2 regions of the Kushneria konosiri genome follow, and region 1 is predicted to be linked to the other one. Evidence: predicted binding sites of a transcription regulator. Region 1 holds the regulator's gene; the other holds the start of a gene.
The links. Region 1 encodes sigma-54, which starts transcription at its own class of promoters, with help from an activator protein. Its sites were predicted from a motif close to TGGCACNNNNNTTGCTNT; they were not measured.
Positions count from the first base shown of each region.

Region 2: a site for sigma-54 is predicted at 1,937-1,954, ahead of glnA (glutamate--ammonia ligase). Genes of this name have one in related genera too.

Region 1 covers NZ_CP021323.1:3,520,179-3,524,595, forward strand. Annotated here, with positions in the region: gene B9G99_RS16340 (KdsC family phosphatase) at 1-10, shown strand, start outside; gene lptC (LPS export ABC transporter periplasmic protein LptC) at 43-633, shown strand; gene lptA (lipopolysaccharide transport periplasmic protein LptA) at 675-1,229, shown strand; gene lptB (LPS export ABC transporter ATP-binding protein) at 1,226-1,951, shown strand; gene B9G99_RS16360 (RNA polymerase factor sigma-54) at 2,071-3,492, shown strand; gene hpf (ribosome hibernation-promoting factor, HPF/YfiA family) at 3,636-3,947, shown strand; gene ptsN (PTS IIA-like nitrogen regulatory protein PtsN) at 3,951-4,417, shown strand, end outside.
Region 2 covers NZ_CP021323.1:1,013,082-1,017,498, forward strand. Annotated here, with positions in the region: gene B9G99_RS04770 (DUF4124 domain-containing protein) at 1-215, opposite strand, end outside; gene glnA (glutamate--ammonia ligase) at 414-1,820, opposite strand; gene typA (translational GTPase TypA) at 2,348-4,180, shown strand; gene B9G99_RS04785 (hypothetical protein) at 4,372-4,417, opposite strand, start outside.

The sequences.
Region 1 (4,417 bases):
GCGGCTCTGAGGCTGCATCGCTTATTCCGACAGGACGTGCATATGGCTTTTAGAGACAGACTTCCTTCCAAACGCACACGGGCACGCCTTGGCATTCTGGTGCTGGTACTGGCACTTGGAGGCGTACTGACACTGATCGACCAGCGAAATACCCTGATGTCTCCCGGCCCGGCACCGGAAAGCGAACAGGGGGTTCCGGATTATTATCTCGAAGGGGTCACCTACACCCGTTTCGATGACCAGGGCCGCATCTCACAGACCATGGAAAGCCCGCGCGTATCCCATACGCCTGCCGACGATGTGACCCGGGCGGTTACTCCGCACTTCACCCTGCTGGGCGATGATGGCCATCGCTGGACAGCGGATGGTGAGCGCGCCACGCTCGGCCCCAATGCCAACACGTTCGAACTGAGCGGAGATGCCGTACTGCGTCAGCCGGCAGACAATTGGCAACTTGAAACGGATGTGCTGCATTATGATGTACCATCTCGGCATGCCTGGAGCGACAGCGGCGCCGTATTCACTCAAAACGAACAGCGTACCCGGGGCGACCGTTTCAATGGCTGGGTCAACGAGGATCGCATGACGCTTGAGGGCAATGTGCAGGGTTTTCACCCCCCCATTCGCCGGTAATCGTCTTCTTTTTTACACATGAATGATGACAAGGATCTCCCATGACGCGCCCTCTGCTGCTGTGTACTTCTGCCCTGCTACTGGCAATGCTCGGCCAGCAGGCCATGGCTCTGGAAAGCGATCGCCAGAAACCCATCAATATCGGCGCTGATGCCCTCAACATCGATAACCGTGCCGGCACGGCCGTCTACACCGGGACAGTCGAAGTCGATCAGGGCACCATGAAGCTGCGCTCCAATCGCGTCGAGCTCAAGCGCGCCCAGAGCGGCGGCCTTTCGAGCCTGACCGCCAAAGGCGGTGATGGTGGGCGTGCCTATATCGAACAGCAGCCGGCACCCAATGATCCATTGGCCAAGGGATGGGGTAACACCATCATCTATCACGCCGGAGAGCGGCGTGTCGAACTGATCGGCAACGCCGAGCTGCATCAAAATGGTGACACCTTTAACGGCGGCTACGTGGAGTATTTCCTCGACTCCCGCCAGGTCAACGCTCGTGGCAACCAGAGCGCGAAGAGCAACAGCTCTGAAGGCAGCTCGGGCGGACGCGTTCGCATGCAACTGACGCCTGAAGACCAACAGGGCAGCAGCCAATGAAAACCCTTCACGCAGCCCATCTGGCCAAAAGCTTCAAGGGGCGCCGTGTCGTTCAGGACATCAGCCTGTCAATTCGGCAGGGAGAGATCGTGGGGCTTTTGGGCCCCAATGGTGCCGGCAAGACCACTTCGTTTTACATGATCGTTGGCCTGATCCAGGCCGACGCCGGTCATGTCGCCATCGATGATCTCGATCTCAGCCGCCAGCCGATGCACAAGCGTGCCCACGCCGGCATCAGCTACCTGCCTCAGGAAGCCTCGATCTTTCGCAAGCTGTCCGTAGCCGACAACATCATGGCCATCCTTGAAACACGCAAGGATCTGGATCGCTCACAGCGGCGCGAACGACTCAACCAGCTGCTTGAAGAATTCAGCATCAGCCATATCAGGGACAACATGGGCATGAGCCTGTCCGGTGGCGAGCGACGGCGTGTCGAGATTGCTCGTGCACTGGCCATCGAACCGGCCTTCATCCTGCTTGATGAGCCCTTTGCCGGCGTTGATCCCATTTCGGTTGGCGAAATCAAGGGCATCATCCGCCAGCTTCGCACCCGTGGCATTGGTGTTCTGATCACCGACCATAACGTTCGTGAAACGCTGGATATCTGTGATAACGCCTACATCGTCGGCAGCGGCCTGATCATTGCCGAAGGCGATGCCAATGCCGTGCTGAACAACCAGCACGTACGCGACGTTTATCTGGGTCACGAGTTTCGTCTTTAACCCCGAAGACTTGCCAATCGGTGGCATGATAATTGCAGCTTTAAACGCCTTGAGCACTTGCAAGGGGGCCGCGGACTGGATAGCGTGACATCACACGTTGGCGACCGGGCTTTACGAACATGATGAAACCCGCCTTACAGCTGCGCACGGGCACTCATCTCACCATGACGCCCCAGCTGCAGCAGGCCATCCATCTGCTGCAGCTCTCTACGCTGGATCTGCAGCAGGAACTCCAGATGGCGCTGGAAAGCAACCCGCTACTGGATATTGAAGAGGACCAGCCCCTCGACCTCGAGTTGCCGGAAACACCGCCCTCTCAGGAGGAATGGTCCAGTGACATTCCGGAAGAGTTGCCCCTGGATGCCCGCTGGGACGATGTCTATACCAACGGCAGCGCTTCCTCGAGCGCTGCAGATGACAGCTGGAGCATCGAACACAACGCCGTAGCCATCGATCTGACCTCGCATCTTCGTGAGCAGATTCTGCTGATGGACATGACCCCGCGGGAACAATTGATCACCGATACCCTGCTGGATGCCCTCGAACCCAGTGGCTATCTCGGTGTAGATCTTGAAGATCTTGGCAAGGGGCTTCGCCAGCAGGGGCTCGGTAATCTAAAACAGTCCGAACTGGAGCACATGCTTGCGCGGCTTCAACAGTGCGAACCGACCGGTGTATTTGCACGAGATCTGCGTGAATGCCTTTTGCTACAACTTGACCAACTCCCGGGCGACACCCCCTGGCTTGCCCAGACCCGACGCATGGTGCGCCAGTTTCTCGAACCGCTGGGACAAAATGATCGTCGTTTGCTCAAGCGCCGCCTGAGTCTTGATGATGACGCACTCGATGAAGTGATTCACACCATCCGGTCACTTAATCCAAGACCGGGTCGCGAGTTTGAATCCGTGGATCAACACCTCGTCATCCCGGATCTGGTGCTGCGCTACCACGCACGTCATGGCTGGCAGGTCGAGCTCAACCAGGAGGCCCTGCCAAAGCTTCGTATTCAGCCCGACTACGCAGCCCTTGTGCGGCGCGCCGACAAAAGTGAAGACAACACCTTTCTCAAACAACATCTTCAGGAAGCACGCTGGCTGCTCAAGAGCCTGTCGAGTCGCAATGAGACCCTCTTGCGGGTAGGACAGGAAATCATGACCCGACAGGCAGGGTTCATCGAACATGGCGATGAAGCCCTGAAACCCATGATTCTCGCTGATATTGCTCAGGCCGTGGACATGCACGAGTCAACCATCTCCAGGGTGACCACTCGCAAATATATCCACACGCCGCGCGGCATCATGGAGCTCAAGTATTTCTTCTCAAGCCATGTCGGTCAGGAAGGCGATGCCCATGCCAGCACGGCCATTCGCGCCCGAATCCGCAAGTTCATAGAAGAAGAGGCACCACGACGCCCGCTGTCTGATGCTCGTCTGGTGCAACTTCTGGCTGATAACGGCATCGTTGTTGCCCGGCGTACTGTCGCAAAATACCGTGAGGCCATGGGCATTCCCTCTTCCAGCGATCGCAAGCGTCTGGCCTGAATGGCATGAAAAGAGACAACAACATCATTCAGGGTTTGCGCTGACGGGAAAAGCGTTACAATCTGAGAGTAGCCGGAAGAGGCTTGCAGGTCCGGCGGTCCATGTGGACAACCGGTTATCCGTTTCGATTCAGGGAGCATGCCATGCAGGTAAACATTACCGGGCACCACGTCGAATTGACCGATGCACTGCGCGAGCACGTCAATCAGAAGCTTGCCAAGCTGGAACGTCACTATGACAACATCACCAATGTTCAGGTGACACTGTCTATTGAAAAGGAGCGCCAGCAGGCCGCGGCCACGTTGCATGCCGCAGGTGCCGAACTTCATGCTCAGGCCGAGCAGGAAGATCTCTATGTTGCCATTGATGCCTTGACAGAGAAGCTTGATCGCCAGCTGCTCAAGCACAAGGAGAAAACACAGGCCCGCTCCCAGGGCAACGGCAAATACCTGTAACCCATGACACTTGACCAGATACTCCCCTCCGACCGAATCCTGTTTGATGTGGAAGGGGGCAGCAAGAAGCGCGTGCTGGAATTTTTCAGCGGGTTCATCTCACAAAACATTCCCAGTCTCGACAGCCAGGAAGTCTTTTCCCGTCTGATCAGCAGGGAGCGTCTGGGGAGTACCGGTGTGGGGAATGGCGTGGCCATTCCCCATGCACGCAATTCACACTGCCGCCAGCCGCTGGCCGGATTCATGCGCCTACAGCAGGCGGTGGATTTTGATGCCATCGACGGTGAGCCCGTCGATCTGCTTTTCGTGCTGCTGGTCCCTGAAGCAGCCGAAGACACGCATCTTTCCCTGCTGGCGCAGATTGCTGAAGTCATGAACGCCGCCGAAACCCGGCATGCCCTGCGCAATGCCCATGATGAGCAGGAACTTCATGACATTCTGATGCAGGCCATCAGTCAACTTTCAACGAG
Region 2 (4,417 bases), 1.1 Mb from region 1:
CGTGGCTTGAGCACAACGCGCTGATAGGAGGTAAAACGAACAGGCGTCGCAGGTTCTGCCCCGGGGCTGTCAGTGCTACTGGAAGGCGACAGCACACGCGGGGCGCGCACTTGCGCCCGCGTACCACCGGGACGGTCGCTCCAGACAATGTTGCCCTGGGCATCTGTATGGCGATAGACCGCGGCATGTGCCTGCGACGGCAAGTCTGCAAGCAACCAACAAACCCCTAGTGTCCACAGCAACAGATAACAGGAACGACCCGGCACGACAGTAATTCCACAGGAGGGAAAGTCCGTCATTATGGCCGGGGAAACTCGATCTCCAGACGATAAAAAGCCCCGTTAAAACGGGGCTTTTCCGTGTGGATACCCACAGGGGGCGGGCATCCTGCCTCAAATCATCAAGGCTGAACCTTAGAGGCTGTAGTACAGGTCGTATTCCATGGGGCTTGGCACCATGCGTACGGCCGTCACATCTTCCATCTTGAGTTCGATGTAGGCTTCGATCATCTCTTCGGTGAATACGCCACCTTCGGTCAGGAAGGCGTGGTCATCCTTGAGCGCCTGCAGGGCTTCTTCGAGGCTCGAAGCGACCGTGGGCACGTTGAGCGCTTCTTCGGCCGGCAGGTCATACAGGTTCTTGTCCAGCGCTTCGCCCGGATGGATCTTGTTACGGATGCCGTCGATGCCGGCCATCAGCAGTGCGGAGAAGGCCAGGTACGGGTTGGCCATCGGGTCAGGGAAGCGGGTTTCGACACGCTTGCCCTTCGGGCTTGCCGTGTAGGGAATACGAATCGAGGCAGAGCGGTTGCGAGCGCTGTAGGCCAGCATGACCGGCGCTTCAAAGCCCGGAACCAGACGCTTGTAGGAGTTGGTCGACGGGTTGGTGAAGGCGTTCAGGGCACGGGCGTGCTTGATGACACCGCCGATGTAATACAGCGCAGTTTCGGACAGACCGGCGTATTCATCGCCTGCGAACATGTTCTCGCCGTCCTTCCAGAAGGACTGGTGAACGTGCATGCCGGAGCCATTGTCGCCAGCCATCGGCTTGGGCATGAAAGTGGCAGTCTTGCCATAGGCATGCGCCACATTGTGGATCACATACTTCATGGTCTGAACTTCGTCGCACTTCTGCACCAGCGTGTTGAACTTCACACCGATTTCGTTCTGACCGGCGTTGGCTACTTCGTGGTGATGCACTTCAACGGTCTGGCCCACGGCTTCCAGCGTGGCGCACATGGCGCTGCGGATGTCATGGAAGGAATCGACCGGGGGCACCGGGAAATAGCCGCCCTTGACGCGCGGACGGTGGCCCATGTTGCCGCCTTCGAACTTGCCATCGGTCTCCCAGGCACCCTCTTCGGAGGAGATGCGGAAAAAGGAGTGATGCATGTCGTTCTTGAAATGCACTTCATCAAAGATGAAGAACTCCGGCTCGGGGCCGAAAAAGGCCGTGTCGCCCAGACCGGTGCTGCCCAGATAGGCTTCGGCGCGCTTGGCGATCGAGCGCGGATCACGCTCATAGCCCTGCATGGTGGCCGGCTCGATGATGTCGCAGCGCAGAACGATCGTGGGGTCTTCGGTAAAGGGATCGAGATAGCCTGAACCATCCTGAGGCATCAGAATCATGTCGGACTCGTTGATACCCTTCCAGCCGGCGATGGAGGAGCCATCGAACATCTGGCCGGTTTCAAAAAACTCTTCATCGACCATACGCGCGGGGATGGTGACGTGCTGCTCCTTGCCCTTGGTATCGGTAAAGCGCAGATCGGCCCACTTGATGTCGTTCTCTTCGATCAGGGCAAGCGTTTTCTCTGACATGTGACTCCTCCAATAAAAGGGATACTGCTTGAAAACCGTTAACAGGACGCCATCACTTCGCCACCGTTGTATCACGCGCAAGCACAGTGCATGCAAGTCCCGATGTGTACCCAAATAATGCATGCAGCGTGCCAAAATGGCGCATACCAATCGTCCCGAATTTAAAAACGCTTTCCATACAGCAGCTTAACCCCATCATCAAATGACGAGGCCTTCGAGACAGCGATGGAATCAAGGTCGGAACTTCTGTATCGGCGTTTCAGATTGCACCATTAACGTTCAAGTCACGCCCTTTTTGCACCAAAAAAGAGCAGCGACTGAAAGCAGGGTGTCGTCACCTCGTCACAATGACCCTGTTTCATTGTACTTCACGGCGTCTGCACCACGATTCCAGCTATTCGACCGGCGACTTAGCCTATACAATGCGGGGCCAAATTTATTGCACGCTGCTGACATGGCCGTTGAAACAATGCACGGTCATGCTCCTACCCTGAACAGGCGCGTGTACACAAAGGTGAAAACGCGTTATGTCCGATACGCTTACTTCCGGCAATATCGAGAAGCTGAGAAATATTGCCATCATTGCTCACGTTGACCACGGCAAGACCACACTGGTCGACAAGCTGCTGGCGCAATCCGGCACCCTGGACCGCAAGGCGGAAAACCAGGAACGCATCATGGATTCCAACGACCAGGAAAAGGAACGCGGTATTACCATCCTGGCCAAGAACACGGCCATTACCTGGCACGACTACCACATCAACATCGTCGACACCCCCGGGCACGCCGATTTTGGTGGTGAGGTCGAGCGCGTCATGTCGATGGTGGATTCCGTTCTGCTGCTGGTCGATGCCGTTGATGGCCCGATGCCGCAGACCCGCTTTGTGACCCAGAAGGCATTTGCCCAGGGCCTCAAGCCGATCGTCGTGGTCAACAAGATCGACCGTCCGGGCGCGCGCCCTGACTGGGTCATCGATCAGATCTTCGATCTGTTCGACAACCTGGGCGCGACCGACGAGCAGCTCGATTTCCCGATCATCTACTGCTCGGCGCTCAATGGCATCGCCGGCATGGACCCGGAAGATCTGTCCGAGAACATGGACCCGATGTTCCAGGCCATCGTCGACATCGTCGAGCCGCCGACCGTTGAACTCGACGGCCCGTTCCAGATGCAGATTTCAGCGCTGGACTACAACAGCTACGTGGGTGTTATCGGTCTGGGGCGCGTCAAGCGTGGCCGCGTGCGTCCCAACCAGCAGGTCAGCGTCATCTCCCGTCACGGCGTCACTCGAAAGGGCAAGATCGGTCAGGTCATGACCCACCTTGGCCTTGAGCGTGTTCAGGCCGATGAAGTCAGCGCCGGTGACATTGTCTGCATTACCGGTATCGATGATCTGTCCATCTCTGACACGATCTGCGATCCGTCCAATGTTGAAGCACTGCCGGCACTGACCGTGGATGAGCCGACCGTCTCGATGACCTTCCAGGTCAACGATTCCCCGTTCGCCGGTCGTGATGGCAAGTACGTCACCAGCCGTAACATCAAGGACCGCCTGAATCAGGAGCTGATCCACAACGTGGCCCTGCGTGTTGAGCAGGGAGAATCGGCCGAGAAGTTCAAGGTCTCCGGTCGTGGCGAGCTGCACCTGTCGGTGCTGATCGAATCCATGCGTCGTGAAGGTTACGAGCTGGCCGTGGGCCGCCCGGAAGTCATCATCCGCGAGATCGATGGCGTGAAGCAGGAACCCTACGAAGAGGTCATCATCGACTGTGAAGAGCAGCATCAGGGCTCTGTCATGGAAGAGCTGGGCTATCGCAAGGGTGAGCTGACCAACATGAACCCGGATGGCAAGGGTCGTGTACGTCTGGACTTCATGATTCCCTCGCGTGGCCTGATCGGTTTCCGCTCGCAGTTTCTGACCATGACCTCCGGTACCGGCATCCTGACCAGCCGCTTTGACCACTATGGTCCGCTCAAGGAAGGCGCAGGTGTTGAGCGTCGCAACGGCGTACTGGTCTCAATGGTCGACGGCAAGGCACTGGCCTATGCGCTCTACGCCCTTCAGGACCGCGGCAAGCTGATCATTGATCATGGCACCGAAGTCTATGAAGGCATGCTGATCGGGATCAACAACCGCTCCGACGACATGGTGGTCAACCCGACCAAGGGCAAGAAGCTTGATAACATGCGCGCCTCCGGCAACGATGAAAACATCGTGCTGACGCCGCCGATCCGCTTCACGCTGGAGCAGGCAATCGAGTTTCTGGACAGCGATGAGCTGGTGGAAGTCACACCCGGCTTCATTCGCATCCGCAAGAAGCACCTCAAGGAAACCGACCGCAAGCGCAACAAGAAGTAAGCCATTGCGCACGCGTTGTCATGTTTTCTGACACAAAATGGCCTGCAGAATATGCAGGCCGTTTTTTTATCTTCAAGAGATTGTCGAGATGCCGGGCATCACATCAGCCCCGGGCAACATCTGCAGAAACACAAAGGCCGCTGCCCTTGCGGACAGCGGCCTTTTGTCGCCTATCTGATTCCCCGGAGAAATCAGGCAGCGTTACGACCGGGCATGGACGAGAAGTCGGTAGACGGC